Regions from separate parts of the Vreelandella sp. L-15 genome, predicted to be linked through region 2. Evidence: predicted binding sites of a transcription regulator. Region 2 holds the regulator's gene; the other holds the start of a gene.
The links. The regulator sigma-54, encoded in region 2, starts transcription at its own class of promoters, with help from an activator protein. The targets are predictions, from matches to a motif close to TGGCACNNNNNTTGCTNT.
Positions count from the first base shown of each region.

Region 1: glnA (glutamate--ammonia ligase) is a predicted target of sigma-54. The motif match lies at 1,078-1,095, and genes of this name have one in related genera.

Region 1 covers NZ_JBSXNN010000057.1:2,834-18,404, reverse strand. Annotated here, with positions in the region: gene AC13CY_RS08325 (hypothetical protein) at 33-365, opposite strand; gene AC13CY_RS08320 (hypothetical protein) at 380-673, opposite strand; gene glnA (glutamate--ammonia ligase) at 1,339-2,745, shown strand; gene AC13CY_RS08310 (DUF4124 domain-containing protein) at 2,865-3,398, shown strand; gene glnL (nitrogen regulation protein NR(II)) at 3,605-4,663, shown strand; gene ntrC (nitrogen regulation protein NR(I)) at 4,660-6,090, shown strand; gene AC13CY_RS08295 (hypothetical protein) at 6,087-6,311, opposite strand; gene AC13CY_RS08290 (DUF6435 family protein) at 6,316-6,483, opposite strand; gene AC13CY_RS08285 (alpha/beta fold hydrolase) at 6,580-7,107, opposite strand; gene AC13CY_RS08280 (entericidin A/B family lipoprotein) at 7,113-7,244, opposite strand; gene AC13CY_RS08275 (phosphatase PAP2 family protein) at 8,181-8,720, opposite strand; gene AC13CY_RS08270 (glycosyltransferase family 4 protein) at 8,683-9,846, opposite strand; partial or broken gene AC13CY_RS08265 (transposase) at 9,955-10,185, opposite strand; gene AC13CY_RS08260 (sn-glycerol-3-phosphate import ATP-binding protein UgpC) at 10,280-11,335, opposite strand; gene ugpE (sn-glycerol-3-phosphate ABC transporter permease UgpE) at 11,338-12,180, opposite strand; gene ugpA (sn-glycerol-3-phosphate ABC transporter permease UgpA) at 12,208-13,092, opposite strand; gene ugpB (sn-glycerol-3-phosphate ABC transporter substrate-binding protein UgpB) at 13,191-14,516, opposite strand; gene argE (acetylornithine deacetylase) at 14,719-15,571, shown strand, end outside.
Region 2 covers NZ_JBSXNN010000092.1:82,966-98,536, forward strand. Annotated here, with positions in the region: gene iscB (RNA-guided endonuclease IscB) at 1-1,349, shown strand, start outside; gene lptA (lipopolysaccharide transport periplasmic protein LptA) at 1,420-1,923, shown strand; gene lptB (LPS export ABC transporter ATP-binding protein) at 1,935-2,693, shown strand; gene AC13CY_RS13955 (RNA polymerase factor sigma-54) at 2,799-4,214, shown strand; gene hpf (ribosome hibernation-promoting factor, HPF/YfiA family) at 4,312-4,620, shown strand; gene ptsN (PTS IIA-like nitrogen regulatory protein PtsN) at 4,625-5,092, shown strand; gene rapZ (RNase adapter RapZ) at 5,158-6,081, shown strand; gene AC13CY_RS13975 (HPr family phosphocarrier protein) at 6,159-6,428, shown strand; gene pmbA (metalloprotease PmbA) at 6,456-7,796, opposite strand; gene yjgA (ribosome biogenesis factor YjgA) at 7,892-8,413, shown strand; gene tldD (metalloprotease TldD) at 8,423-9,877, opposite strand; gene AC13CY_RS13995 (YhdP family phospholipid transporter) at 9,874-13,725, opposite strand; gene rng (ribonuclease G) at 13,728-15,191, opposite strand; gene AC13CY_RS14005 (Maf family protein) at 15,251-15,571, opposite strand, start outside.

The sequences.
Region 1 (15,571 bases), on a different contig from region 2:
GGGTGCGTGGCCGCGCATCAGAAATTCCGCAACTACTCCTTCTCCTCATCCTCATCCTCATCCTCATCCTCTTCCCAGCGTTCGATGGCGCGTTTGTCGTCGGGGAGTCGCACCATATCGCCCACGTTGAGATTTTGGTGTGACTGAAAGCGGTGGCCGCGTTGGTCGAGAATGGCGGCCACGCTGCCAATGCTCACGGCATCTTCTTCGCGGTAGGCTTCTACTTTGACCCGCACAATGCGGCCTTGGTAACGGGCGGAAAGCACGGCACCTGGGTAGGGGGGGGGCGTGTGTTCGGGGTCGTCCTTGAAGAGGGCTGCTATGCTGGCGCTGCCAGGCTCGTCCCATTCAATGTGCTTGTGCATGGTGAGCGTCCTTACTATGGGTGAATAAAAATAAGAAGGCTCGTTAAGTGTAGTGTGCGTTGGCAGAACTCGGCCAATCTAATCAAGAGCGCGTCTAGCGCTAGGGTGTGTAGCTGTGGGTAGAGTAGGTACCACAGCTGTGCTGCCAGGGGCTGTTTATCCAGCGCAATCATCACCCATTCCGCTTGGCTCACATAGGCTGCCCGGTTGATCCGTGCGCTTAGCGTTTGCGAGGGCGTGATTAAGCAGTGCACATGGTAGCGCTGCTCAATGGGCGATAGCCGCTCATCTATCTGATTGCATGTCACAATTATTGGCACCACATGCTCTGCAAGGCCCGGCTCTCGGATGGAACGTAGGTGTCGCGGTAGCAAGGCTCCTGTCACTGTTGCGTCAACGATAAAGCAAACCGTACCCATGTAAGCGGCTTCATTTGTTATGAAGCATGTCTGAAAGTGATTTATTGTAGATGTTGGTTTATTTACGTATCAAGATAAAGTTTTCTGACGGTAGCTCGCTAGGCGCTGGGTTTTTTGAACCAACCTGGTGCACTGATACCTTTTTATGAGCTTTTATGGTGCGCCAATAAAAAATAAAGGCGCTTTTGTGCGCAACCAAAAGGCCTTTGCTACATGAAGAGGCATCTCTCCATAGGTTTTTGTATTTTAAAAACAAAGCATTATAAATTTTTGATGCCATAATGGTGCAGAGTTGGCATGCTCTGTGCTTATACATTGTAGATGGTTTTGTCACCAGCTATTAGATCGTATGCAGAAGCCTCTCGGCATGCTACAACGATAGCCGGTCTGAAATGATCGCTGGGCGTTTTGTTGTCCATCGTCAGGCAAACGTTAAGCGAACAAAAAAGACAAACGCGCCACATGCAGCTGCGTGTTGAACGGTTTGTTGAATAACACTTTTATCGATAGCTTACAGTTACAAGCTTTAAGCCACGCTCATACCGGAGGACACTATGTCAGCCAAGACTCTCGCGCTAATCGAAGAACATGATGTTAAGTGGGTAGACCTGCGTTTCACCGACACGCGCGGTAAAGAGCAGCACGTCACCGTACCGGCACGCGACGTGAATGAAGAGTTTTTTGAAAACGGCCAAATGTTTGACGGCTCTTCTATTGAAGGCTGGAAAGGCATTAATGAATCCGACATGATCCTGCGTCCGGAAGACGGCACCGGCTTCCTGGACCCCTTCACCGAAGACGCTACCCTGATCCTGCGTTGCGACATCATCGAGCCTGCTACCATGCAGGGCTATGATCGCGACCCGCGCTCTATCGCTAAGCGTGCAGAAGCTTACCTGCAGTCTACCGGTCTGGGCGACACCGCCTTCTTCGGCCCAGAGCCGGAATTCTTCATCTTTGACGAAGTGCACTGGAAGTCCGATATCCAGGGCTCTATGTACAAAATCACGTCTGATGAAGGCGCTTGGGCAACTGACAATAAAGTAGAAGGCGGCAACCTGGGTCACCGTCCGCGCGTGAAAGGCGGCTACTTCCCGGTTCCTCCGGTCGATAGTTTCCACGATATCCGTGGCGCGATGTGTAACACCCTGGAAGCGATTGGCCAGACCGTGGAAGTTCACCACCACGAAGTTGCCAACGCGGGTCAGAACGAAATCGGCGTTAAATTCAACACGCTGGTGAAGAAAGCTGACGAAGTTCAGGAAATGAAGTACGTGATCCACAACGTGGCGCACGCTTACGGCAAAACCGCTACCTTCATGCCGAAACCGCTGGTAGGCGACAACGGTTCTGGTATGCACGTACACCAGTCGTTCTGGAAAGATGGTCAGAACCAGTTCGCTGGCGATGAGTACGCTGGCCTGTCTGAAATGGCGCTGTACTACATCGGCGGTATCATCAAGCACGCCCGTGCTCTGAACGCCTTTACCAACGCGTCTACCAACTCGTACAAGCGTCTGGTACCGGGCTTCGAAGCACCGGTCATGCTGGCCTACAGTGCCCGTAACCGTTCAGCTTCTATCCGTATTCCTTACACCGCTAGCCCGAAAGGCAAGCGTGTAGAGACTCGCTTCCCTGATCCGACTGCTAACCCCTACCTGGCGTTTGCAGCGATGCTGATGGCGGGTATCGACGGTATCAAGAACAAGATCCACCCTGGCGATGCCATGGACAAGAACCTGTACGACCTGCCGCCGGAAGAAGGCAAGTCCGTACCGACCGTTGCCAACAGCCTGGACCAAGCACTGGAAGCACTCGATGCTGACCGTGCTTTCCTGACCGAAGGCGGCGTATTTACTGAGGAAATGATCGATGCCTACATCGAGCTGAAGATGGAAGAAGTGGAGCGCATTCGCATGACCACTCACCCGATCGAGTTCGACATGTACTACTCTTGCTAAGAACGGTTGCTAAACACCGTTTTAACAAGAGTGCTAACATCACCCTTGCGGTGTGATTAGCCTGAAAAACCCCGCCTCGGCGGGGTTCTTTGTTGGAGCAACATAAGGGTGAGAAAGTAATGATCAGTAGATGGCGTTTGCGTCAAAAAAGTGGTTTGTCCACAGGGGCTGCGCTACTGCTGGGCTTGTGGGTAAGCGCTGCGCAGGCTCAAACGGTGTATCGTGTGGTGGATGCGCAGGGCAACGTGACGTTTACTGACAACCCAGAGCGTGGTGGTAAAGCGATCACGCTGGCCCCGCTGCAGAGCGTGCCTACCGCTGCTCGGCCTGCTTCTCTGTCTCCCCGCGCCAAGGGGAATCCTGGCCAACCGTTTATGCCCTATGACCGCTTTGCGATTGCTAACCCAGCGGCGGGGGCCTCGTTGCGAAATAATATGACGCCGGTTGAAGTGGCGGTTTCGCCGCCGCTACGCGACGACCACCAAATTCAACTGCTCGTGAATGGCGAACTAAGCCAATCTGCCCTGCATAGCGATGCGTTCTGGCTGGCGGGCTTGCCAGCGGGCCAACACCAGCTGCAGGCCGAACTGTTGGATAGCCAAGGGCGTATTCAACACCGCACCGATCCGGTGACTATTTTTATTGCTGAATAGTGCAATGCACTACAATGGTGCATAGGAGTATCTGAATTTGTTCGGCAGTGCGCTATAACGGCTCGCTGTGCCCACACCGGCTGCCCATCAGCCGTGCATGCCGCCGTTTGTGCTTAATTGGCGCGCTTTTTGCAGTTCCTCTCTCAACGATCCCATCACGCTAGTGTTCATCACACTATTATTAGAGCGACGTTTCAGGACACGCCATGTATCAGCGCTTATTAGAACATCTCACCACCGCAGTGCTACTGCTCGACGGTGAACTCCGTGTCCGCTGGATGAACCCAGCGGCGGAAGCGCTGCTAGCGGTGAGCTTTAGCCGTGTGCAGGGTATTAGTCTAGACACCTTGCTAGGCGGTGGGGAAAGTATTGATGAGGTATTGGCCAAAGCGCGGGATGCCTTTCACCCCTATACCCAGCGGGAAGCGCGTATCACGCCGCTCAATAGTGAGCCGCTCACGGTGGACTATACGGTAACGCCCCTCTCAGCCGATGAGCTACTGCTGGAAGTCGAGCCGAGAGACCGCTTGATGCAGATCTCCCGCGAAGAGGCGCTCACCACCCGCCAAGAGACCATTAAGGTGCTGGCGCGGGGCTTGGCCCACGAGGTGAAAAACCCATTAGGCGGCATTCGCGGTGCGGCGCAACTGCTGGAGCGTGATTTAGACGACCCGGCGCTGCGGGAATTTACCCATATCATCGTCGAAGAAGTAGACCGCTTACGAGATTTGGTTGATTCCATGCTGGGCCCGAACCGCATCATTAAACATGAGCCGGTCAATATCCATAAAGTGCTGGAGCGAGTGCGAGCGCTGCTGATTGCCGAGCATCCCCATGTCACCGTCAACCGCGATTACGACCCCAGCCTGCCGGATCTTTCCGGTGATGAGTCGCAAATGATTCAGGCGGTATTGAACGTGGCGCGTAACGCGGTGCAGGCCATGAGCGATGCAGAGACCCCCTCACCGGGGCTGATTCTGCGCACCCGCGCCCGGCGCCAGTTCACTTTAGGCGCCGAGCGGCACCGGCTAGTGAGCGAAGTCGGCGTGATTGATAACGGCCCTGGCATTCCTGAAAGCCTACGCGAAACCCTCTTTTACCCGATGGTGTCTGGCCGCGCGGAAGGCAGCGGTTTGGGGCTATCCATTGCTCAGTCAATTTTGTATCAACATCAGGGATTGATCGAATGCGACTCACGACCTGGACATACCGAATTTCGTTTACTGATTCCATTAGTTATTAATTGCACCGGAGAAGCGTCATGACTGAGGCGACACGTACCGATGTTGCACGGGTGGTTATTGTCGATGATGACCGCGCTATCCGTTGGGTGCTGGAGCGCGCACTGGCGCAGCCAGACCTAGAGGTTGAGTGTATTGAGCGTGCCGACACGGCGCTGGCACGGCTGCTGGAAAGCCCACCGGATGTGTTGGTGACCGATATTCGCATGCCGGGGATTGATGGGCTGGATTTAATGTCACGGGTTCGCGAAGCCCACCCGGACCTGCCGGTCATTGTCATGACCGCTCACTCCGATTTAGACAGCGCCGTGGCCTCTTACCAGGGGGGGGCGTTTGAGTACTTGCCCAAGCCGTTTGATGTGGATGAGGCGCTGGCGCTGGTACGCCGTGCGGTAGCCCACGCCCGTGAACGCCAGCGGCCGGTGAGCGTGCCGGAAGGCCTAAGCGCCGAGATCATCGGTGAAGCGCCCGCCATGCAGGAAGTCTTTCGCGCCATTGGGCGGCTCTCCCATTCGCACATTACGGTACTGATTAACGGTGAGTCGGGCACCGGTAAAGAGCGTGTCGCCCAGGCGCTGCATCAGCACAGCCCGAGGGCGGGCAAGCCGTTTATTGCTTTGAATATGGCGGCAATTCCTCGTGACTTAATAGAGTCCGAGCTTTTTGGCCATGAGAAAGGCGCGTTTACTGGGGCGGCTGCCCAGCGCCAAGGGCGCTTCGAGCAGGCCAACGGTGGCACGCTGTTTCTGGATGAAATCGGCGATATGCCCGCCGAGACGCAAACCCGTCTGCTGCGCGTGCTGGCCGACGGCGAGTTTTACCGCGTGGGCGGGCATACCCCGGTAAAAGTTGATGTGCGGATTATCGCGGCAACCCACCAGAACCTAGAGTCGTTGGTAGATGATGGGCGCTTTCGTGAAGACTTGTTCCACCGTCTGAACGTGATTCGCGTTCATCTACCGCGCCTTGCCGAGCGCCGCGAAGATATTCCCCGGCTAACCCGGCATTTTTTGGCCGAAGCGGCGAAAGAGCTTTCCACCGATATCAAAGTGCTGACCCCTGAGGCAGAGGCGCACTTAACCCGGCTGCCGTGGCCCGGCAACGTACGTCAGCTGGAAAATATCTGCCGTTGGTTAACGGTCATGGCCTCTGGCCGGGAAATCCTGGTAGAAGACCTGCCGCCAGAGCTACGCACGGTCGGTGCGTCGGAAAGTAGCGTCCACGGTGATTGGCGTTCAGCATTTCGCGATTGGGCTGATCATGCTTTGGCAGAAGGCCATACGCACCTGCTGGAAGAGGCGGTACCCGATTTCGAGCGCATTATGATTGAAACTGCACTCAAGCATACCGGTGGTCGCAAAGGCGAGGCCGCTGAGCTGCTGGGCTGGGGGCGTAATACGCTTACCCGTAAACTAAAAACGCTGCTGCCTGCGTTGGCGGATGACGCCTAGGGCATCGGCTCGGCGGAAATGGGGGCAGGGAGTACAAACACGGCATCAGCCAGTGTTGGCTCGGGGAGGTCGCACTCAGCCTGTTCCCAGGGCAGCAGGCTGAAAGTGTGTTGAATCCCCAGCCCTTCTAGCTGATGCCCCACACCATGGCGGCAGCTTCCGTAGGCGTGCGTGGTTAAGGTGCCTGTGAGCAGCGCAGCCAAACCCAAACTGATGCGCACCGCGTTAGCCCTCTTGAGCCTTAAGGCGGTTGATGTCGGCAAGAATCTCTTCTGTCAGTGTGGCGTTGGCGCGCATATCGCCGTTGCGGGAAGCTTCCATCGCCGCTTGCAGCTTGCGTTCGTACGCTTGTTGAAGCTTCTTTTTTGGGTCGCGCTTAAATAGTCCAAGCATGTGCACTCTCCTTTTTAACGTATATTTTTTGTATAGGTTTTGGGTGCTTATGTCGACTGCTGTACGCGTTTTTCGTTTTCCATTGCGTTGCTGAGGCTAAACCGGTGGGCGGGCGTCCGCACACTGGGCTAAGAAGCGTGTAAAGTCGTCCAGGATAGTGTCCAGGCTGCTATGCAGGCGATGATCGTCATCAATCATTCGCAGTGACAAGCGCTGTAGGCGGGCACGCTCAATCACTGGGCCTGGGGGTACCACATCATCACGCCAGCCATGAATGATATGCGTATGCTGGGCTTGAATCATCGGTGAGGTCTCTGGGTACTCAGGCAGGCCAAGCGCGGGGGCGAGTAAAAAACAGCCCAACACCGGTGTTTGCGTACTGGCGGCAGCGCTGAGCCAGCCGCCTAAGCTTGAGCCTGCTAATACACAGCGGGCGGGGTCATCACCACGAGCCAGCAGAGTAGCGGTAAGGTGTTTCAATCGCTCGGCTGGCTCGTCCATGCCCCGGTAATCCATGACGACCGGCTCACAGTCATCAAGCTGTTCAGCAATACCCTTGAGCGCCTGCATTTTCAGTGCCCCTGGGCCACTCTCCAAGCCATGTGAAAGGTAGACGGTCATCATCATGGTTAATCCGCCGAACGCTGAATGGCTTCACCACCCTGCTCAATATCCTGGCCCATACCGCGAACTGTGTTACAGCCGCTAATGGTGAGTAGTGTGGCCAGTAAGAGTATGCCAAGCGCAATGGTGCGTTTCATTGGGTCTTTCCTCTCTACTAAATAATGCCCCGCTGGGGCGTCATGTTGTGATGAGTAACATAAGCGCTGTTGGTGCGGGTTGCCACCGGTAAGTAGCCATGAGGTGGAACGTTTTACCAACGCTGCTTATCTCTCCTTAGCATAGATGTGAACCGTGCGCATTTGTCGCATGTGTCAATACTATCCATGTCATCCCTGAGTTTTCTGTCAATTTCGGTTAGGCTGGGCTTTTATTTTTTTGTTTAATTTATTGATATTAAAGATATTTTTTATTTATTGGTATGATTGGCCCAATGCCTGCAGTGTTATAAGTGTTAATACTTATAGTGTCACCATTGATGATTTAACCAATTTCACTGTTAGCAACCAAGTTCCAACCCATCAAAGCGTGAGCAGGCTAATAGGCAGTAGAGGAGGGCAGGAGGCCCAGTAAGCATCATGGACGTGAATGGACTCTTAGCCTGCTCACTCTTATCAGCATAAGGCCGTGCTGATCATCGAAGCCAAGGAGTGGCAGCGATGCAAAACAGCCATCTCGCAACTGTGAGGTGGTTTTTTTGCGTTTATTTTTCAATCATTAATACATTGATTTATATAACGTTTTTTCTCGCCTTAGGGGTGTTGCATAGTTCCTGTACAGATATGCAAAGTATTTTGGTCTATCCTTTCGGGTAAACCAAAATCAGCGGTTATAAGACGTCAACGCATCGGCCGCACACTGACAGGGACAAGCGCTATGGTGATGGTATTGATGTTCTGCATGTTCGTGCTGTTTCTAGGGTTTTCGGGGGGGGGCCTGTACATGATGTTTAAAACATCATTTATGACGGCTACAGAGGATCGCGACGACATGCCGCCTGATATGTAACTGATTGAATAATAAATAAAAAGCCACCCTTTTTTGGGTGGCTTTTGCATGTTGGCATGTAGAGACTCTTACCCCATCCAATAAAGGCTCAGCAGTGCAAAGCCATAGCCCATCACGCCACCAACCAGTACATCGCTGACATAATGCAGCCCCAGCCCCACTCGAGAAATTGCAATGAGTAGGCTGAGTGGAAGAACAATCGGCAGCAGCCAGGGGGTGTGGGCGGCCACTAATACGCTGAACATGACGGCGTGCATGGTGTGGCCACTGGGGAAACTGTAGCGATCTCGAGCGGGTTCACCGCAGTGTACGCCTCCCAGGTAAGTGATAAAGGGGCGCTCTCGGCACAGCTTGGTTTTGACCAGCTTATAAACCGTGACAGCTACCAGGGCGATCAGCGAGTACTGCATCATCCGCCACGTGCCATCAGGTTGAAGCCAGGGCTGGGCAGCAATCAGCAGTACCCACACCGGCCAGTCGCCTAACTTACTGGCTGTTTTCAGCGTTAGCCGCCAGGGGCGGTAGAGCGAGAGATGCGTGACCCGTTGGCAAAACCGCCACTCCCACAGGTCAAGACGATCGAATACGACAAGCGGGCGAGCTCGCATGGTGGGCCTCCTGGGCATGGTGTAGGTAGCGCAGAAACTGCTCAGCAATGCCCGACCAGCTTTGTTCTAGCGCGCGTAAACGGGCAACTCTTCCTATTCGTGCGTAATCGGCGGGGTGTTGGCACAGTGCCACGGCCGCTTCTTGAAAACCGTGGGCGTCGTTAGGCGCTACGGTCACCCCGTTATGGCCGTTTTGGATCAGCTCCGCGCTGGCTGCATGACGATAAGCAACTACCGCCAAGCCGCTTGCCATTGCCTCCGTTACTACGTTGCCCCACGTTTCCGACAGCGAAGGAAATACAAACATATCAGCACTGGCGTAGTGGCAAGCTAGCTCATGTTTATCCACAAATCCGGTGAAATGTGCGTCAGGGAGTGCCTTCTCTAACTGTGCACGCCCTGGGCCATCACCAACGATCACCTGTGCCATATCGGGGCGCACATTGCGCATGGCTTGCAGCGTTTCTTGTAGCAGGGCCAGATTCTTCTCTGGTGCGAGTCGCCCGACATAGAGGGCGACCGGCTGGTGCTCGCTAACTCCCCACTGCTTACGCAGCTCTGCACTACGGTGAGCTGGAGAGAATTTTTCCCCATCAATCCCCCGAGCGAGCACCTGTACTTCATGGATACCCTGTTGGCGTAAAGCTGTGGCTTGCTGATGAGTGGGCACTAGTGTCAGTGCGCAGCCATTGTGAAAGTAGCGCAAATAGCGGCGAGTCGCGGCAGAGAGCCAAGAGGCGCCGTAATCATGGCAGTAATGATCGAAGTTGGTGTGCCAACCTGCCACCAGCGGAATGCTCAACTGTTGCGCTGCCTGGCGAGCTGCCCAGCCGAGCGGGCCTTGGGTGGCTAAATAAATCACATCTGGCCGGTGCTGTTGCCAAAACCGCTGCAACGTGGACGGGCGAGCAAATCCCACCTGAACATCACGATAGCCGGGCAGCGCCAGGTGGTTAACCTGTAGTTCTTGGGTGGCATAGGCGGCACTGCCGGGTGCCTTAGGCTTAGGGCGAATCACATCCATTGTGACGCCCAGCCGCTGCAGCTCACGACATATCCGGTTGAGAGTATGCGCAACGCCGTTAATTTCTGGAGACCATGTTTCGCTAACGATACAGAGCCGCATGAGCGATTCGTCCCTTTATCACGTTTCTCATTATGTTGCGCGGGCACAATGACACTGCCAAGACAGGCAAGTGAACAAGCGATGACAGACAGCCATCATGCAGTAAGTGAGGCGCTGAGTGTTTTTGGCCAGTCCACGATAGCGAGCCTTGCCATAACCAAAAACGTGTTTGATGTACCGAAAGGGGTGCTCCATCTTGGCACGGATACTGGCTTTGATTTTTTCGACTTTCTGTCGCCTGGCATCTCGCTTCTGGCGGGTGCCAGGCCGTTTGGCAATATACCAAGAGACGTCGTTGCGGTGCTTGTGCTCGTCTCTTTTTTGAATACCCAGGTAACCATGCCGGTATCGGCCATGCGAATAGGATTGGGGCATAGCGGTACCGACTGCGCCTTAGGCGAGTAACGTTGTTACCCGCCTAAGGCGCTGCGTACTAATGGGCGGTGCGCTTGCCGGTGGTGCTGTTGAACGGGTGAAGCGCATCGCTGGTCACGTACACCTGCAGCGTTTCACCTTCGCTGACCGGCGGCTGGCCTGCGGTACGCACCACCGTAGGTTGGTCGCTGCCTGCCAAGTTTAGGTAGAGATGGCTCTCTGCCCCGGCGGCTTCAAACAGCATCAAGGTAGCGTTCAACGTTATATAGGGCGCGGCTGGCGGGGCGAGCTGCATATCGTCTGGGCGGATGCCGACGGTATCAGTCTCTTTCGGCAACTGGCTCAGCACGCCCTGGGTATCCTGCTGCGCAAGGTAATCCAGCGGCAGCATGTTCATAGCCGGGGAGCCAATAAATTCCGCCACAAACATAGTGGCCGGACGGGCGTAGATCTCCATCGGGGTGCCCACCTGCTCGATCTGACCAGCATTGAGCACCACGAGCCTATCCCCCAGCGTCATCGCCTCGAGCTGGTCGTGGGTCACATAGAGGCTGGTGGTTTTTAACCGCCGCTGAAGCTGCTTGATCTCAACGCGCATCTGCACGCGCAGCTTAGCATCTAGGTTAGAGAGCGGCTCATCAAACAGAAACGCGGCGGGCTCGCGCACTAACGCACGGCCCATCGCCACCCGCTGGCGCTGGCCGCCGGAGAGCTTGCGTGGTTTGCGCTCCAAAAAGTCCTCAATCTCCAGCATCTTGGCCGCCGTGCGCACCCGCTGGTCGATGTCGTCTTTCTTGAAGCCGCGATTCTTCAGGCCATACGCCAAGTTGTTATACACCGTCATATGCGGGTAGAGGGCGTAGTTTTGGAACACCATGGCGATATCCCGCTCGGCGGGCTCTAGCTGGTTCACTACACGCTCGCCGATTTTTAGGGTGCCCTCGGTGATGGTCTCTAGGCCTGCCACCATGCGCAGCAGGGTGGATTTACCGCAGCCGGAAGGCCCGACCAACACCACAAACTCGCCGTCCTGAATGTGTAAATCGACCCCTTTGACCGCCGCCACGTTGCCCGCGTAGGTTTTTTTCAGCCCTTCCAAGGTAATGCTGGCCATGGTTATTTCTCCGTCTCGGTCAGGCCTTTCACAAACAGGCGTTGCATGAACAAAATCACTAATACCGGCGGCAGAGCCGCCATCACCACGGCGGCCATAATGAGATGCCACTGAGGGTTCTCTTCAGAGGTCATGCGCTGAATGCCCATCACAATGGTGTAGTAGTCCGGGTCGGTGGTGATCAGCAGCGGCCACAGATACTGGTTCCAGCCGTAAATAAACATGATCACGAACAGTGCGGCGATATTGGTGATCGAGAGCGGCATCAAAATGTCTTTGAAGAATTTCAGTGGGCCTGCGCCATCGACCCGCGCGGCTTCCAACATCTCCTCGGGGATGGTCATGAAAAACTGCCGAAACAGAAACGTCGCGGTGGCGGAAGCAATCAGCGGTATCGAAAGCCCCGCGAAGCTGTTTAGCATATTGAGATCTGCAACGACCTGAAATGTCGGAATAATGCGGACTTCGACGGGTAGCATCAGCGTGATGAAAATCAGCCAGAAGAAGAACATCCGAAAGCGGAAGCGGAAGTAGACAATCGCAAACGCGGAAAGCAGCGAGATCGACAGCTTACCCACGGTAATCGCCATGGCCATGATGAAGCTGTTCCATAGCATAGTGCCGGCCGGCGGTGCGCCCGCGTTAGACACGCCGGATTGCCACATGCGAGTAAAGTTTTCGATGCCGTGGGCACCAGGCAGCATCGGCAGCGTGCCGCGCAGCAGGTCGCCCGGCGCTTGGGTAGAGGCTACCAGCGCCACGTAGACGGGAAACACCACCACCGCGACGCCTACCATCAGCGTTAAGTGGGCAAAAAAGTTCGCCCAGGGACGATTTTCAACCATGACAAGACTCCAACAGTCAGCCTGCGGCTAGTAGTTCACCCGGCGCTCAATAAAGCGGAACTGCACCACCGTGAGTGCGACCACAATCACCATCAAAATCACCGACTGCGCGGCAGATGACCCCAGGTTCAGGCCGACAAAGCCATCGGCGTACACCTTGTACACTAGTGTGTTGGTGGCCTGGGCGGGGCCGCCCTGGGTAGTGGCGTGAATAATCCCGAAGGTATCGAACATCGCGTACACCACGTTCACTACCATCAGGAAGAAGGTGGTGGGAGACAGTAGGGGAAACACAATGGTCCAGAAGCGCTTCATGGGGCTGGCACCATCAATGGCGGCGGCTTCGATAAGCGATTGGGGGATCGACTGCAGCCCGGCCAGGAAGAACAGAAAGTTATAGGAGATCTGTTTCCAGGCGGCGGCAAAAATCACCAGCAGCATGGCGTCCGCCCCTGAGGTTCGGTGGTTCCACTGATAGCCCACCATATCCAGCATATAAGGCACGATGCCGATGGAGGGATTGAAGATGAACCACCACAGTACCCCGGCAATGGCGGGGGCAATGGCATAGGGCCATACCAGTAGTGTGGTGTAGGTGCTGCGCGAGCGAATCATGCGATTCACCGTGCAGGCCAGCAGCAGCGCCGCCGCCATGGACAGCAGCGTGGTGCCAATGGCAAAAATGGCCGTCACCGAGAGCGAGTTGAGATAGTTGCCGTCACGAAACAGGCGGGAAAAATTCTCCAGCCCCACGAAGGTCGTGCGTAGCCCAAAAGCATCTTCACGAAGTAGCGACTGATAGAGCGCTTGTCCGGCCGGCCAGATAAAGAAAATCAGCGTGACAATGACCTGAGGAGCCAGCAGGGCGTAGGGCAAAAAACGCCCTGGGAAGGTCATGCGTTTGGTTTGCATAGGCAACGTATCCTGCGTCTATAAACGGCACCAATAAGTGGGGCACTTAAAAACAGGCTCGCCGCCTGCCAAGGGCAGGCGGCGAAGCAGGTGCTTACTTACTGATTCGCGGATTCAAAGTCGCGCAGTAGTTGGTTGCCGCGCTCTACTGCCGCATCGGCCGCTTCTTGGCCCGACTTGTTGCCGGTCATCACAGCTTCCATCTCTTCAGAGATGATGTCGCGGATCTGGACGAAGTTGCCAAAGCGCAGGCCTTTGGAGTTCTCGGTGGGCTCGTTCAGCGTCATCTGCTTGAGCGAAATATCCGCACCGGGGTTCTCATCGTAGTAACCCTGCTCTTGGCTCAGATCCCAAGCGGCTTGCGTGATCGGCAGGTAGCCGGTCTGCTGGTGCCACTCGGCCTGAACTTCCGGCTGGGAGAGATACTCGAAAAACGCTGCTACGGCGGCGTACTCCTCATCGGTGTGGCCTTGCAAAGCCCACAAGGTAGCCCCGCCAATGATGGAGTTTTGCGGCGCACCTTCTACGTCGTCGTAGTAGGGCTGCATGCCAAAGCCCACTTCGAAGTCGGCATTGGCAGCGACGTCGGCACGGGAAGCAGAGGAGCCAAAGAAGATCGCGCACTCCTGGGAGTAGAACATGGGTTCGGCATCCGGGCCAGAACCCGGGCCGCCCCATTTGAACGCGCCAGCGTCTTGCCAGGTTTTCAGGTTGTCCCAGTGGCGGGCGACCAGCTCGTTGTTGAAGTTCAGCTCGGTTTCCATGCCGCCAAAGCCGTTTTCCAGCGTACCCAACGGCGAGTTGTGCATAGCGGAGAAGTTCTCCAGCATCACCCAGCTCGGCCAAGAGGTGGTAAAGCCGCAGTTGGCCGCACCCGATTCGGTAATTTGAGTGGCGTACTCTGCGAGCTCTTCCCAGGTTTGCGGCGGCTGTTCTGGGTCTAGGCCAGCTTCCTCAAACGCATCACGGTTGTAGTACATGATGGGCGTGGAGGAGTTAAACGGGAACGACAGCATATTGCCGTTGGTATCGGTGTAGTAGCCCACCACGGCGGGCAGGAAGGCTTCGCGATCAAACGCACGGCCATGAGCTTCCATCAGCTCATACACCGGATAAATCGCCCCTTCGGCGTTCATCATGGTGCCGGTGCCGACTTCAAACACCTGCAGGATGTGCGGCTGCTCGCCTGCGCGGAACGCTGCAATGGCGCCGGTCATGGTTTCGGTGTAGTTGCCGCGGTAGCTGGGCGTCACGCGGTACTCATCTTGAGAAGCATTGAACTCCTCGGTCATGCCTTCCAGAATTTCACCGAGTTGACCGCCCATGGCGTGCCACCAGGTCACTTCGGTAGCGGCATTGGCAGAAACACTTAACGTGGCGGTCGCCACACCGAGGGCAAGCGCGTGCAACGTGAAACGAGACATAACGGCTCCTTGTAGGTCGTGCGCAGTACGTTTATTAAGGTTTTTGGGTGCACTGAATAGTAGAAAGTGTAGATGACGATTTCATGAATGCACGGTGAACTTGTCGTGACGGACAACATTCGGCGAGACGCTGGTAGCGCCCAGTAGGCAAAGGGAATGCGGGGTGCTAGGGTGGCTAAAAAGCCTAACCAACGAGATAAACATGACGAACGTAACTGCGCTGCTGACCCAACTGGTGGCGTTTGATACCACCTCTAGCGAGTCGAACCTGGCGCTGATTGAGTTTGTTGAGCGCTATTTAGCCGATTACGGCGTGACCGCTGAGCGTGTGATGAGCCCCTGCGGTACCAAAGCCAACCTGATTGCGCGCATCGGCCCTGATGCGCCCGGCGGGGTGATGCTTTCCGGGCATACGGATGTGGTGCCCGTCGTAGGGCAGCCATGGAGCAGCGACCCGTTTACCCTGCGCGATGGCGGTGATGGCCGTTTGTATGGCCGCGGCACTTGCGATATGAAGGGCTTTATTGCCTGCGCGCTCGCCATGGTGCCCACCTGGGCGAAGGCACCGCTGAAGCAGCCGATCTACTTCGGCTTCTCTTATGACGAAGAGATCGGCTGCGTGGGCGCCCCCAGCCTGATTAAGCGCTTTTATGAGCACTACTCCACCACGGCCCACGTGATTGTCGGCGAGCCCACCAGCATGCAGCCGGTGGTGGCGCAAAAAGGTGCGACCAACCTGCGTACCACAGTGATTGGCCGTGAAGCGCACAGCAGCCAGGTGAATCAGGGCACGTCCGCGATCCACGTGGCCGCAAGGCTAGTGACGTTCATCGAGGACACTATGGCCGCGCTGGTGGAAGAGGGGCGCGTGGATGAGGCTTTTAACGTGCCGCATACCAGCTTGCATGTGGGTAAAATCAAAGGCGGCACGGCCATTAATATCATGGCTCGGGAGTGCCAGTTCGAGTGGGAAATTCGCCACCTACCCACAGAAACCTTTGAAGAGGTGTACGGGCGCTTTAGCGACTACTGCGCAATGCTCAGTGAGGCGTTAA
Region 2 (15,571 bases):
AAAAGAAGCAGCCGCTGATGCCGTGCAGTGAAAAACGGGCTCGGTTGCTGCTACAGCGCGGGCGTGCCGTGGTGCATAAGCGCTATCCGTTCACGATCCGGCTGAAAGATCGAGTGGGCGGTAGCACGCAGCCACTAAGCCTGGGCATCGACCCTGGCAGCAAAACGACCGGGCTGGCGCTGATACGCGAACCGGACAGTCAGCAGCGGCATGTGCTGTGCCTGTTTGAACTAATCCATCGCGGTTATCAGATCAAAAAGGCATTACAACAACGCGCCGCCTTTCGGCGTCGCCGCCGCAGTGCCAACCTGCGTTACCGCGCCCCGCGCTTCAATAATCGCACCAAACCCAAGGGCTGGCTGGCACCGTCGCTGCAGCATCGCGTCGATACCGTCACGGCCTGGGTGAACCGGTTGAATCGTTTAGCGCCTGTAACCGCCATCAGCCAAGAGTTGGTGCGCTTTGATACGCAGAAGCTGGATAACCCCGAGATCAACGGCGTGGAGTACCAGCAAGGCACGCTGCTGGGCTACGAAGTACGCGAGTACCTGCTGGAAAAATGGGGCCGTGAATGTGCCTATTGCGGCACCGCCGATACGCCGCTGGAGATCGAGCATGTGATACCGCGCTCGCGGGGCGGCTCGAACCGCGTCAGTAATTTGACCCTAAGCTGCCACCCCTGCAACCAGAGCAAGGATGCGCTGTCACTGGTGGATTTTTTCGCCACTGACAAAGGCCTGAAAAAGCGCCTGAAAGCCAACGGCCACACCGCTAACGCTCGGCTTGAGCGTGTGCAGCGCCAGCTCAAGCAACCGCTGCGCGATGCCAGCGCGATCAATGCCACGCGCTGGGCGCTGTTTAATGCGCTCAAAGCGACTAGCTTGCCGGTGGCTGTCGGCACCGGCGGTCGCACCAAGTACAACCGCCAGCGACTGGGCATTCCTAAAACCCATGCTCTAGACGCGGCCTGTGTCGGTGCGTTCGACGCACTACATGCTTGGCAGGTGCCCACATTAACCATCAAGGCGATGGGGCGTGGTAGCTATCAGCGCACCCGCTTAACGAAACACGGGTTTCCGCGTGGCTATCTGATGCGGCAGAAGCAGGTGCACGGCTTTCAAACCGGCGACATGGTGCGTGCGATGGTACCGACTGGCAAGAAAGCAGGTACCCATACGGGGCGTGTCGCGGTACGCAAAACCGGCAGTTTTAACATCCAGACCGAACAGGGGGCCGTGCAAGGCATCTCGCACAAATACTGCACCCTCATCCAACGCGGTGATGGCTACGGCTATCACTTTACACCCTTCACCCACCTAACAGGAGGAGCGGGACAGGCGGTGGCGTAACCCAGTCGCCCTGCGGGCGACGCGCTATCCCTCCCGGCGCTAAAGCACCGGGTTTCTCGCGCAAAATCTGATGAATGCTCTAATCCGCACTGCACTTCTTGCCCTAGCCGTGCCGCTTGTCACAATTGCACTGCCTGTAGCGGCACAAAACCAAGCGCCTATTCATGTGGAGGCCGACCGGTTAGACCTTGACCAACGAGCAGGGACAGCCGTGTACACCGGTAACGTTGACATTCGCCAAGGCAATATGCAGCTACGCGGAGAGCGTGTCGAAATTCAGCGTAACAATGCTGGCGAGTTGTCTCGCGCCATCGCTACGGGCGAGCGTGCTTACTTGCGTAACCAAATTGAAGACCAAGAAACCCCTATAGAAGGCTGGGCGCGTCGGATTATTTATCACGTTTCCGAACGCCGGGTTGAGCTGATTGACCAAGCTGAGCTGACCCAGCAAGGAGATCACTTCCAAGGTGGACGTTTAGAGTACTTTATCGATCAAGAAGTAGTACAAGCACGCTCTGACGTTAGCGGCAGTGAAAATCAGCGTATTCGTATGACCCTTCAGCCCGAACAATAGGAAGTGGCCACGTGGCAGCATCAACATCCCCAGTCCCCACACCAGTAAAAACGCTCTACGCCCATCATTTAGCGAAGAGCTATAAGCGCCGCCGTGTGGTTAAAGATATTAATCTGGAAATCACTCAAGGTAGCGTGGTTGGGCTACTTGGCCCTAATGGTGCAGGTAAAACCACCTCGTTTTATATGATTGTGGGGTTGGTCAAATTGGATGCGGGCAAAGTAGGCATTGACGACCTTGACCTCACTCATGCTCCTATGCATGAACGCGCCATGGCAGGGATTGGTTATCTACCCCAGGAAGCTTCCATCTTCCGCAAGCTCTCCGTGGCTGACAACATTATGGCCATTTTAGAGACACGCAAAGAGCTTGATCGAAGCGCCCGGGAAGCACAACTTGAGTTACTACTTGAAGATTTTCACATCACTCATATACGCGACAACTTAGGCATGAGTCTTTCTGGGGGCGAACGCCGCCGTGTTGAAATCGCCCGCTCATTGGCCACCGAACCGGCCTTTATCCTGCTGGATGAACCTTTTGCCGGGGTTGACCCGATTTCCGTTGGGGAAATTAAAGCTATCATTCGAGCGTTAAAGAAACGCCACATTGGCGTATTGATCACCGACCATAACGTTCGTGAAACGCTGGATATTTGTGATATTGCCTACATTGTTGGCGACGGTCACATCATTGCCAGTGGAAACGCCCAGGAAATCCTCAACAACCAGAAGGTTCGAGATGTCTATTTAGGCGCTGATTTCCGCCTTTAAACAGTGACCTGCAGAAGCATTTCTTTTAGTGGCATGCTTATTGCACTTGCACCAAGCCATAACTCGCTCTAGGGTGGAGCTTTCTGATTAACGAGTGGTTCTCAGATGGTCATGAAAGCTTCTCTCCAATTGCGTATCGGCACACAGCTGACCATGACACCTCAGCTGCAGCAGGCTATCGCCCTGCTTCAGCTATCGACGCTGGACCTTCGTCAAGAAATTCAGCAAGCGCTAGATGCCAATCCCATGCTTGAGCAAGAAGATGAGTTTGGCGAGCAGGCTGTCAGTGAGCCTCAAGAGGCTGAGTGGTCCGAGAGCATCCCCAACGAACTCTCCGTCGACAGTGACTGGTCAGATACCTATCAAGACATAGGCAGCCTGGGTGGCAGCAGTGAAGGCCCCGACTTCGAGCGCCAAGCCGCTGGACAAAGCCTACATGGCCACCTGCTATGGCAACTGGCCATGACAGACTTTAGCCCGCGAGAATACGCCATCGCGGAAAGCCTGATTGATGCGCTGGATGCCAACGGCTATCTCACCCAGCCGCTTAATGACATTCGGGAAGGATTAAAAGCCCAAGGCCATGACAGCTTAAGCCAGCGGGAAGTGGAAAATACCCTGCTGCGCTTGCAGCAATTTGAGCCCACCGGCGTCTTTGCCCGAGACCTGCGTGAATGCCTGATGCTGCAACTCGCCTCACTACCTGAGGACACCCCTCTGCTAATGCCCGCCAAACGGCTGGTTCGCCAGTTTTTGGAAGCATTAGGCAAAGACGATATGCGGCTTCTCAAGCGCCGTTTAAGCCTTGATGACGAGCAGCTTGACGATGTCATCCGTTTAATTCGCAGCCTTGACCCACGCCCTGGGAGCACCTATGGCGTTACCGACGACAGCTACATCACCCCCGACCTAGTCGTTCGGCACGACAATGAAGGTTGGCATTTAGAGCTCAATCCAGAAGCACTACCACGCTTGCGTATACAGCCCGACTACGCCAGCTTGATCAAACGCGCAGACAAAAGCCAAGACAACCAGTTCCTCAAAGAGCACCTCCAAGAAGCCCGCTGGCTGATCAAAAGCTTATCGAGTCGCAATGACACGCTGCTACGAGTTGGGCGTGAAATTATTGCACGCCAAATTGGCTTTCTGGAGCATGGCGAAGAAGCAATGAAACCGCTGATTTTAGCGGATATTGCTGAAGCGGTAGAGATGCACGAATCCACCATATCTCGTGTGACCACGCAGAAATTTATTCACACGCCACGGGGCGTTTTCGAGCTTAAGTACTTCTTCTCAAGCCAGGTAAGCGGCCAAGACGGCGGCGACAGCCACTCCAGCACAGCCATTCGCGCCCGCATCAAAAAGCTGATTCAGGATGAGCCCTCAGGAAAACCGCTCTCCGATAGCCGCTTGGTGACTCTGCTTGAAGAGGGGGGCATTAGCGTTGCACGGCGTACTGTCGCAAAATATCGGGAGTCAATGGGCATTCCCTCGTCAAGTGAGCGCCGCCGTTTACGCTAGTTAAGCGGTACGTATGAACAAACTCAACGCAAGGGCTTTGCAATAGCGTAAAAAGGGTTACAATCGAAGTACAGTCCGATGGATAAGGAGCACGTCAATGCAAGTAAACATCACTGGTCATCACGTTGAACTGACTGACGCCTTGCGCGACTACGTTAACGAAAAGCTAGAGCGCGTTGAACGCCACTACGACAACATTACCACGGTGCAAGTGACCTTATCTGTTGAGAAGGAGCGCCAGCAAGCAGCCTGCACACTGCACGCTGCCGGTGCAGACCTTCACGCCGAAGCGCTTGATAACGACATGTATGCCGCTATTGATGCGCTAGCAGACAAAATCGATCGTCAACTCGTTAAACATAAGGAAAAAGCACAAGCTCGCGCCCAGGGCGCTGGTGTGCGTTAACTCAATGACGTTGGAAACCATCCTCCCCCCGGAGCGCGTGCTTTATGACGTTCCCGGGGGCAGCAAAAAACGGGTGCTGGAGTTTTTCAGCACCTTTATCGCCCAAAATACACCCAGCCTAGATAGCCAAGAGGTGTTTAGCCGACTCATTGGCCGCGAGCGACTAGGCAGTACGGGGATAGGCAACGGGGTTGCCATCCCCCACGCTCGCAGTCCTCACTGTAGCGCACCCATTGCTGGCTTTTTAAAGCTTGCTGAGCCAGTAGACTTCGACGCCATTGATGGCGACCCGGTGGATCTTGTGTTTGTGCTGCTGGTACCAGAAGAGGCAGATGACACCCACCTAGCACTGCTTGGCCAAGTGGCTACTATTATGAACGACGCCCATACGCGTCAGCAGTTACGTAAAGCCGATAGTCAGCGCGAACTCTTAGCACTTATTACCGCCAAGATTCGCGAACAAGCCGCCTAGGCTTTATGGGCGGTGGCCACTGCACGCAGCGATAATTTCCTCCCATGCAAGCCAAGAGAGACGCTATGCAACTGGTGATCATTAGCGGCCGTTCAGGGTCCGGTAAATCTATCGCCTTACAAGCGCTAGAGGATCTTGGCTACTACGCTATCGACAATTTACCCGCCATGCTGCTGGGCTCATTAGTTGATGAACTACGTGAGCAAGGCGAGCGCACTCACTTAGCAGTGAGCATTGACGCGCGCAACCTTCCTACGGCGCTTGAACGCCTCCCAGCTTTACTGGAAGAACTACGCCAGCGAGAAATTCGTTTTCAGGTCATCTATCTGACCACGGATGCGCGCATTCTTTTGGAGCGTTACTCAGCCACCCGCCGTCGCCACCCGCTTACCCGGGATAGCGAAATGACGTTGGAAGAGGCCATCAATAAAGAAGAAGAGACGCTGCTTGAAATTCGCGATCTCGCTGACTTGTTGATCGATACGTCGCGCTTATCCGTGCATGACCTGAGACGCCGCATTACTGATCAAGTCGCCCACCAGCGAAAAGATCAGCTAACACTGACGTTTGAGTCGTTTGGCTACAAACGCGGCGTACCCATGGATGCCGACTTAGTCTTCGATGTTCGCTGCCTGCCCAACCCTTATTGGGACCCTACCCTGCGCCAATTTACAGGGCGTGATGCTAATATAGTGGCGTTTTTAAGTAGCTACCCAATGGTCGAGGCAATGACCAATGATATTCAGGCTTGGTTGGAAAAGTGGCTTCCGGCTTACCAAAATAGCCAGCGAAGTTATATAACCGTGGCTATTGGCTGCACCGGCGGGCAACACCGCTCTGTTTATATGGTCGAACAGCTTGCTAAAAAGCTGGTTAAACAGACCGGAGAAGTACAGTTGAGACACCGTGAGCTGGGGTTACAATACACGCTGAGCGAAGAGCCTGCGGTGCCATGCGTTACCACACCCGCCGCTGCCAGCACGCCCTGAGCTTCAGAACCTAATTTTTAAGGCCTAAGCTTCTCAAGACCTAAGTTTCAAGACCCACTCGGCAAAAAGGAACCAGAGTGCCCAAAAGAACCTTAACACTTACCAACCAGCGTGGTCTTCATGCCCGCGCGGCCACCAAACTGGTGAAATGTGGCCAGCAGTTTTCCGCGAATATCGTGGTTTATAAGCAGCAGCAGAAAGCCGATGCCGCCAATATTATGTCGCTGCTAATGCTGGCCGCCCCCTGCGGCACCGAGCTCACTGTCGCCGCTGAAGGAAACGACGCCGAACAGGCGCTAGATGCCATTGAAGCTCTGTTCGACGCACGGTTTGACGAAGACCAGTAGCTAGTTTACCAAGTCAGCACTTGTCGACTAGCTTCCTGCCACTGTCATCGCATCAATCAGCCAGCTACCCGTGTGAATACTGCCACGGGTATCCGTATCACTTCCCACACCGCTTAGCCCCGCGAACATCTTGTTGAGGTTACTAGCAATAGTGAACTCCTCAATGGGGTACTGTACTTCGCCATTCTCAATCCAGAAACCCGCTGCTCCCCGGGAATAGTCGCCAGTGACGCCGTTAACGCCCTGCCCCATGAGCTCGGTCACCCAAATACCACGCCCCATCTGTGTTAACAGCTCTTCCCGCGGCGTTAACGGCGCTAACAAGCGCATGTTGCGCGCGCCGCCTGCATTGCCCGTGGACTGCATCCCTAAACGACGCGCACTGTAGGCAGAGAGCATGTAACTCGCCACCCTCCCCTGATCAATAAACCGGTTGCTACGGGTTTGTACACCCTCCGCATCAAACGGTGAACTAGCCGTTGCTCCCACTTCCATCGGGCGCTCTTCTAACCCAAACCAATCGGGGAATAGCGGGCTACCCAAGCGATCACATAAAAACGAGGCTTCTCGATAAAGCGCGCCGCCCGCCAGAGCACCCATAAGGTGGCCGATAAGGCCGCTAGCAAGGGAGGGATCGAACAGCACAGGAAACGTTCCCGTCGGGGGGCGTCGTGCTCCTAGACGCCGCAACGTTCGCGCTGCTGCCTCACGCCCCACCTCCTCTGGGTGGCGAAGCTGCTGCGGGTTACGCGCCGACGTATAGTCATAATCCCGCTGCATGCCTTGCTCATCTTGGGCAATCAGCATGCAGGAGAGTGAGTGACTGCTACCCTTTTGAGTCCCCAAAAAGCCGTGGCTATTGGCGTATACTCGCACGCCCTCACCGCTTGAGAGCGAGGCACCTTCTGACTGGTGAATACCTGCCACCTCGCGGCCAGCCTGTTCGCAGCGCAGGGCAAGGTCAATCGCTTCATCGGTTGAGAGCGCCCACGGATAGTGCACCTTCAAGTCTGGCAAATAGGTCGCCATCAGCTCTGCTTCAGCGAGGCCTGCAGCGGGATCCTCCCCGGTATAACGTGCAATAGCCAGCGCCTTTTCAACCGTGGCACGAATGGAGGCACTACTTGCATCCGTTGAGGAAGCGCTACCTTTACGTTTTCCCACATAGAGCGTGACCGCAATACCCTGATCACGAGATAGCTCAACGGTCTCCACTTCACCAAGTCGCACACTAACGCCCAACCCTTGGTCAACGCTCGCGCCGACTTCGGCGGCATCCGCCCCTAGCTGTTTTGCCAGGGCAAGCGCCTCTGTGGCGCGCTCCGTCAACTGCGCCTGCTGCGCCGTTGCATCAAATGCCTGTGCCATATGGCCTCCTTTTCACCTGAATCGCATTGGCGAATCAATGTTGTGGTCGCAGCCTGATATAATGCTGCAAACGAATCTAATCTGTGAGTTCTTATATGCCGAAGCAACGCCCCGAGCCTATCGATATCGATGAACAAGAAGAGCGCCCGAGTAAATCTCAGCTAAAGCGTGAAATGCATGCTCTGCAAGCGCTTGGCGAAACATTAATTGCCATGAAGCCTGCCGAGCGGGCGCGCTTTCCTTTATCAGACGATATGCTGAGAGCGATTGAAGAGACTTCTCGCATTCGCTCTCATGAAGGCCGCCGTCGCCATATGCAATACGTTGGCAAACTTATCCGCAAAGAGGATCTAACGGCCATTCAGGGCGTTTTCGATGCCATCGAACAAGAGAAAGAGCAGCGCGATCATGCGTTTCATCGCCTGGAAAAATGGCGTGACCGGCTAGTGGATGAGGGCGACGACGCCGTTGACCTGTTTATGGCAGACTACCCTAACGCCGATCGTCAGGCGCTGCGCCAGCTAGTGCGCAACGCCCGCAAAGAGCGCGAACAGGGCAAGCCCCCCACCAGCTCACGCAAGCTTTTCAAACACCTGCGCGATACGCTAGCGCTGTAAACCAGAGTCTCAAGAAGACTGCGTGCCGCCCACGGTCAGCTCATCCAGTTTCAGGGTGGGTTGGCCAACCCCCACCGGCACACCCTGGCCCTCTTTACCGCAAACGCCAATCCCGGTATCCATCGCCATGTCGTGGCCAATCATCGATACCCGGCCCATGGCCTCAGGCCCGTTACCAATCAGCGTTGCACCTTTCACCGGCGCGGTAATTTTACCGTCTTCAATCATGTAGGCTTCGCTCGCCGAAAACACGAATTTTCCCGAGGTAATATCCACCTGCCCTCCGCCAAAACTCACGGCGTAGATTCCCCGCTTAACGCTTTTAATGATATCGGCAGGGTCATCTTGACCAGCCAACATCACCGTATTGGTCATACGAGGCATCGGCAGATGAGCGAACGACTCGCGGCGGGCGTTGCCGGTAGGCGCCATCTTCATCAATCGCGCGTTTAACTTATCCTGCATATAGCCAGTTAAAATGCCATCTTCAATCAGCGGCGTATATTGGCCGGGTGTGCCTTCGTCATCCACGCTCAACGCGCCGCGACTATCAGCAACAGTGGCATCGTCAACCACTGTGACTCCCTTGGCGGCAACCCGCTGCCCCATTCGCCCTGCAAAGGCAGAACTGCCTTTACGGTTAAAGTCACCTTCCAAGCCATGGCCTACCGCTTCGTGCAGCAGAATGCCCGGCCAACCGGCACCTAACACCACTGGCATCTGCCCCGCTGGCGCATCAATGGCTTCAAGATTGACCAGCGCTTGGCGCACCGCCTCTTTGGCATAGCGTTCGGCAACGCCCTCATCCCGCAGACGCGACATGGAGTAACGACCACCGCCGCCAGCGCTGCCGCGCTCACGGCGGCCATCTTTCGCCGCAATAACACTGACGTTAAAACGCACCAGTGGGCGAATATCCGCCGCTAGGGTGCCGTCACTGGCGCGTACTAAAACCACCTCATAGGTGCCCGACAGCGACGCACTGACCTGGCTAATGCTCGGGTCGGCCGCTCTGGCCACGCGGTCTGCCTCTTTCAGCATGGCCACTTTGTCTTCTGCCGAAAGGCCCGCCAGTGGGTCGATACCTGCATAGTACGACGCCGCGCTGACTGGCATTACTTTCTGCCCTGGCAACTGCTTGCCGCTGCGGACAATGCCAGAGGCGGTACGGCCTGTATCCATTAGTGCATCAGCGGTAATTTGGTTGGAGTACGCAAACCCGGTTTTCTCACCTGCCAACGAGCGCACGCCAACGCCGCCATCAATGTTATAGCTGGCCTCTTTAACTTCGCCATCTTCCAGCACCCAACCCTCTTGCCAGGTGCGCTGAAAATAGAGGTCGGCGTAATCAATCCCCGCTCCCATGGCGTAGCCAAGGCCAGCATCCAGAGCGTTCAAATCGAGGCCACCTGGCGTTAGCAAAATGGAAACAGCGGACTCTATATCGCTTTTATGTGCGGTCATTGGGGGCCTTCTAAAGTCACTTGCGGCGAGGTCCAAGGGCCTCGCACGCGATAATAAATAGTGGTTGCTTGATCCAGCGCATCGCCAAAAATTTGGTCGGCAAGAAACAGTGCACCGCCCACAATGGGCGCTCCGACAGCAATGGCGGCGATGGGTAAACTTTGGCTAACCGGCAGTGTGACGCCTAGGCGCTGGTCAAGTTCACGCTGTAAGAGGTTAACACTTCCTGTTAGCGTCAGCGTGGTGGCGGGTGCATCAATTTGCAGGGGGCCACGAAGCAACAGCTGCCCTTCAGCTACATCGGCAGTGCCATGCACACGGTCAAAGGCCGTTCCCTGACCGGTTAGGTCAGAAAAATCGAACCGTAGACGGCGCAGAATGTTATCAAAGTTGAGCAACCCCACTAAGCGGGCAGGCGTCGATTCAAGCGTCACAAAACGGCCGTCGCGTATATCAGCACTCATTTCACCACCAGCCCGGCTTAAATCAAGCTGCCAGGGGGCTCCCGACCAAGTAAGCTCAGCAGCAAGGTCGGTGGTGCGGCTACGCATGGCTACCGGTTGGTTAAGCTGCTCCAGCGCCGTCCCCACATCGCCACCCTGTATGGAGATATCCGCTCGTGTACGGCTATTCACCGCATTGCCTTCCCAAACCAACTCGCCGCGTGCAGAAAGCTGTCCGAGGGTTAAACCAACTGGTGAGAGCGAAAAACGACGATCATCGGTTTGCCAGTAGGCGGTTAATGGGCCAAAGCGAGTGCCACCAACGCTAATATCCGCTAGCCGTAGCCTGCCGTTGGGCAGTTCAGCTAGCCAGTCGGGAATAGCAACGGGGGCTACATGCTGTGTTTCAATTGCATCAACCCAAGAGTCGGGGGCTGCGACAGTGGCATCATGCTCTTTGGCGGGCAGGTCCAGTAAACGATCTAGGACTAGCATGCTAATTGCAACATCAAGCGGCCGCTCGCTGGCGGGTTGGTAATCTAGGCACCCAGACAACATATCGCCGCTAAGCTGAAGTGCTGCGCGCTGGCCGGTGAGTGTCCCTGAGGCGTTAAAAGCGCCAAAGCACTTGTCACGAAAGCGTAAACAGCCAGCACGTAGCAGTACTTCAAGCGGCGTGCTCTCGCCACTAGAAGCAGATGCCAAGGCGCCTCCCGACAATATCGGCGACAGAACAGCGTGCCATGCCATGGGGTCTAACGTATCGAGCCCTGCTTCAAGGCGCCAGCCAGGCTGGCTGGGCCAATTCGGTCGCTGCACTGCATTGCCGAGCACCACTTCGGCCGCTAGTGCACCACTATTCAACGTTTGGAATCTCGCAGCTGCCTTATCGGCCAATTGCGTCGATACTCGCCCGCTTTCAAACTCCGCGCGTAGCTGCCATGGCCACGGTTGATCGCTAGTCTTGGCAAACGGCTCGGGTAGCGCGCTGGTGATGCCAAGCAGGCGGCTCTCTAAGGTTAACACTGGACGAGCCGCAAGAGAGACCTCACCCTGCCACTGGGTGCGGCCACTCATCATTTGGCGAGCCTGCTCGGCAGGCAGCCCTGCCAACGACCACAGCGCAGACGACTCCACGCTGCCCTGCAAGGCAACACGCTGATCAGCCATCAGCTCTGCGCGAATATCACCGCCCTGCCACTGGCTGCTTAGCTCTCCTAACAGCGCATGCGCCTCACCCACCTGCTGCCAGCTGAGCCCACCATCCAGATCACGCAGGGTTATTGGTAGTGACGCGTAGCGCACAGCCGATAGCGCTGGCCGTGCATTAATCTCTAGCTGGAGCGCCTCCTCGTTATCCAGCGGCAGTACAAGGGCGATATCCCCTTCGATGATACCATCAACGGTAATATCGCTACGTGGTAGCGTGTCCATATCCGGCATGGCCTGAACAAAGTTCAGCAAGGATGCACCATCACTCTGAAGACTGCCTGATAGCTGAAGCGGCTGCTCTTTCTCCATACGTATCGTGCCTTGGGATACTTCAACGCCGTGGCTTTGGGCGTGCTCTACCTGGGCTTGAAGCACTCCTCCTTGCCACAGCAAGCGCCCCTCGACATCTTCCAAACGCGGCCACTCCGGCGCAATCGGCAAGTGGCCTTGAGTGACCTCCAGCGCGAGCGTTGCCGAGAGTTGATCTGATGAAGCCGCAGGTCCCAGGGGCTGACTAAGCTTCAGCGAACCTTGCGGCACTAAGCCACCAATATCGTTCTCCAACCACTCCCTCAGCTTCGGCTCAAATGCTTTCATGGGCAGCCACTGGGAGAGCGGGCGGGAGATCGCATCTACATCGGCAAATGCAATATCCAACCCAAATTGACCGCTTTGCTGCCCCGCGATCAAGCCGAACCCACCACTTACCTGGGCGCCATCCCAGTCCACATTGAGGTCACGGCCGCTAATCATGGTGTTAGGACCATCATACACCCACTCCACCACCCCTTCGGCGTGACTTAGCTGCATAGGTACATCGAAGAGTTCTGGAAAATAGAGCGTACTATCGCCTGCGCTGTTAAAGGTCACGCGGCCACGCAGGTCGCGAGCCTGCACCCAAGCGTCCAGCGGACCGCCTCCTGGCGCTTGCTGCCAGGGGAGTACAGCCACATTAGTAAGTGCAGCATCCACGCCCCATCGCCCCTCACGCTGCCCCAGGCTCAGCCCCTGCACCTGCCCTCGGGGCGAGAGCGTTTGCAATACCCGGGTGAGTGACTCAGGCAACAGCGCATACTCCCGCCAAGCCGCTAGCGAGGCGAGCTCAAACGCACTGGTTCGCAACTCCCACTGCCCCGGCTGGTGTGACAGATACCAGTGGTGTGGCAGCGCGGGGCCATCACCAACGCCTTCAGGCTGGGCCCACTCTACGGTTTCTGCATTGCCACTTAGCCACGCCTCACCGCCTTCGCTGTCGCGCAGCCACTGCCCACTGGCCTGAATGTTTCGCAGCACAGCGTACTCCACATCTTTACGTAGCGTCAGCTCGGGCACATCTAGTGCAAGCCGCGCATCAGCTAGCGCGCCTTCTTGCCAACGCCCCCATAGCTGCACATGACCGCCCACCTGTTCGAGAAAAGGCATGCGATCTGGCCGAAACAGTGCCGCCAGCACCACCAGATGATCCAACTGCATATCGAGCTGAAGCGCAGCAGAAAAGTCCCTAAAGCCTTGCTGACCGGGCTGCATTTCGGCACGCATGGTAATGGCGGGCAGCTCTGATGCCAGCACATCAGGCGCCTCGACAATATTCAGGGAGCCCTCTAATCGTGTGCGGCGATGATCGCCATTCAGAAGCAGCGAAGGTGCATGAAGCATCACAGTCTGCTGCTGGCCATGCAGCATGATGCGGCTGTTATCCACCCAAAGGCGCTGGCGCAGCAGCAGTCCAGCCCAGGCATCCAAGGATTCAAGGTCCACCTCTGGTTGTGGTGCTACCCCCAGCGGCAGCTTGGCCGGTGAAGGCCAGCCCCAGGCGATGTCAGGCTGCTGGTAGAGATGGAATTCGAGCCCAGACATACGCGCATCGCTGAAGATAGGCGCTAAGTGGCGCAACGTGGCCCAGGCATCCAAACGCAGCGACAAGCGATCAAGCCCTATCAGGGCCTGACCATCCGGCGTTTGCGCATGAAGGTCTTCAAGCTCCAGGTGCAGGACGTTGCGCTCCAGAGAGAGCGCTAGATGGTCGATGCTCACCGGCACGCCAATACGTGCCTCTAAAAGCGCCTCCAAGCGGGGGGACAATGCATCAACTTGGCTAGCAAAGAGACGCAGCGCTAACAGCAGTACCGCCAGCGTACCCAGCACAACGGCCACCCCTACTAGACAGCCACGAAAAAAAGAGCGTGGTGCCATCATTACATCAGTACGATGTCGTACTGCTCTTGGGAGTAGTGCTGCTCAACCTGAAAACGGATCGTTTTATTAATAAACGTTTCCAGGTCAGCGACCGCGGCAGACTCCTCATCAAGCAGCCTGTCCACTACTGGCTGGGATGCCAGCACCATATACGTTTCCGCACTATAAGCCCGCTCTTCACGCAGGATCTCACGGAAGATTTCGTAGCAGACCGTTTCAGGGGTTTTCAACGTGCCGCGACCACCACAGGTGGGACACGCTTCGCATAGTGTTTGTTCAAGGCTTTCCCGCGTGCGTTTACGGGTAAGCTGCACTAAACCAAGTTCGGTGACCCCGGTACATTTGGTTTTAGCATGGTCCCGCTCAAGCGCTTTTTCCAGCACGCGCAGCACTTGCCGCTGGTGCTCTACATCCACCATATCGATAAAGTCGATAATGATGATGCCACCTAAATTACGCAGCCTAAGCTGGCGGGCAATGGCAGTGGCGGCTTCCAGATTCGTCTTGAAAATAGTCTCTTCAAGGTTACGATGCCCCACATACCCACCGGTATTCACATCGATGGTAGTCATGGCCTCGGTGGGGTCAATTACCAAGTATCCTCCGGACTTGAGCTGCACCTTGCGACCTAGCGCTTTTTGAATCTCGTCTTCGACACTATAAAGGTCGAAGATGGGGCGTTCGCCGGGGTAGTACTCGATGCGATCAACAGCATCGGGCATAAACTCTTCAGCAAACTCGACCAGCTTGACGAAGTTCTCCCGGGAATCAATGCGTACTTTCTCGATATCATCCCGCATCACATCCCGCAGGGTGCGCATAAACAGCGGCAAGTCATCGTAGATGACGTTGGGAGGGGCGGCGGTGATTTTGCGCTCGCTGACCTTGCGCCAAATACGTAGCAAGAAGTACATGTCGCTGGCCAGCTCTTCATCGCCTACGCCTTCGGCCGCCGTACGCACGATAAAGCCACCCGTGACCTCAATGGTTTGCTCTTCGATACTTTTATCCAGCAGCGCTTTCAAGCGCTCCCGCTCGCGCTCATCTTCAATGCGCTGCGATACCCCGTGATGAGGCGAGTCAGGCATATAGACCAGATAGCGAGAGGGAATCGAAAGATGGGTAGTCAGCCGCGCCCCTTTGGTACCGATAGGATCTTTGGTGACTTGCACCACCAGCGCCTGACCTTCGTGTAGAAGCTGCCCGATGGTCTGCTGCTCGTCATTGGGCGTACCGGGTGGCATGACCTCATGGGCATGAATAAACGCTGCGCGCTCTAAGCCAATATCAACAAAGGCAGCCTGCATGCCAGGCAGTACGCGCACCACTTTGCCTTTGTAGATATTGCCTACGATACCGCGCCTGCGAGAGCGCTCTATTAGCGCCTCTTGCAATACGCCGTTTTCCACCAGCGCAACGCGGGTCTCCATTGGCGTTAAATTTATGAGGACTTCACCGCTCATGCAAAATTCCTTATTGGATGTCCTATTCCTTGCCAGCGCAGCGGGCGATGAGTCGGTGGTTACGAGGGATAACGGCCCGCCCAAACGGGAACCCCTTGCTGGCGTAGCAAGCGCGTTGTTTCAAATAGTGGCAGCCCCACCACAGCAGAGTGACTGCCCTGAATTTGTTCAATAAAAATGGCGGCTAAGCCTTGAATAGCATACCCACCCGCTTTATCGGCGGGTTCGCCCGTCAGCCAGTAGCAGGCGATCTCTTTTGCTGTTAACTCGCGCATGGTGACGTCCGTGGCCACACAACAGGAGAGTATACCTAGCGGCCCGCTTACCGCTACTGCCGTGAGTACCTGATGCGTGCGCCCAGAGAGCATTCTCAACATCTC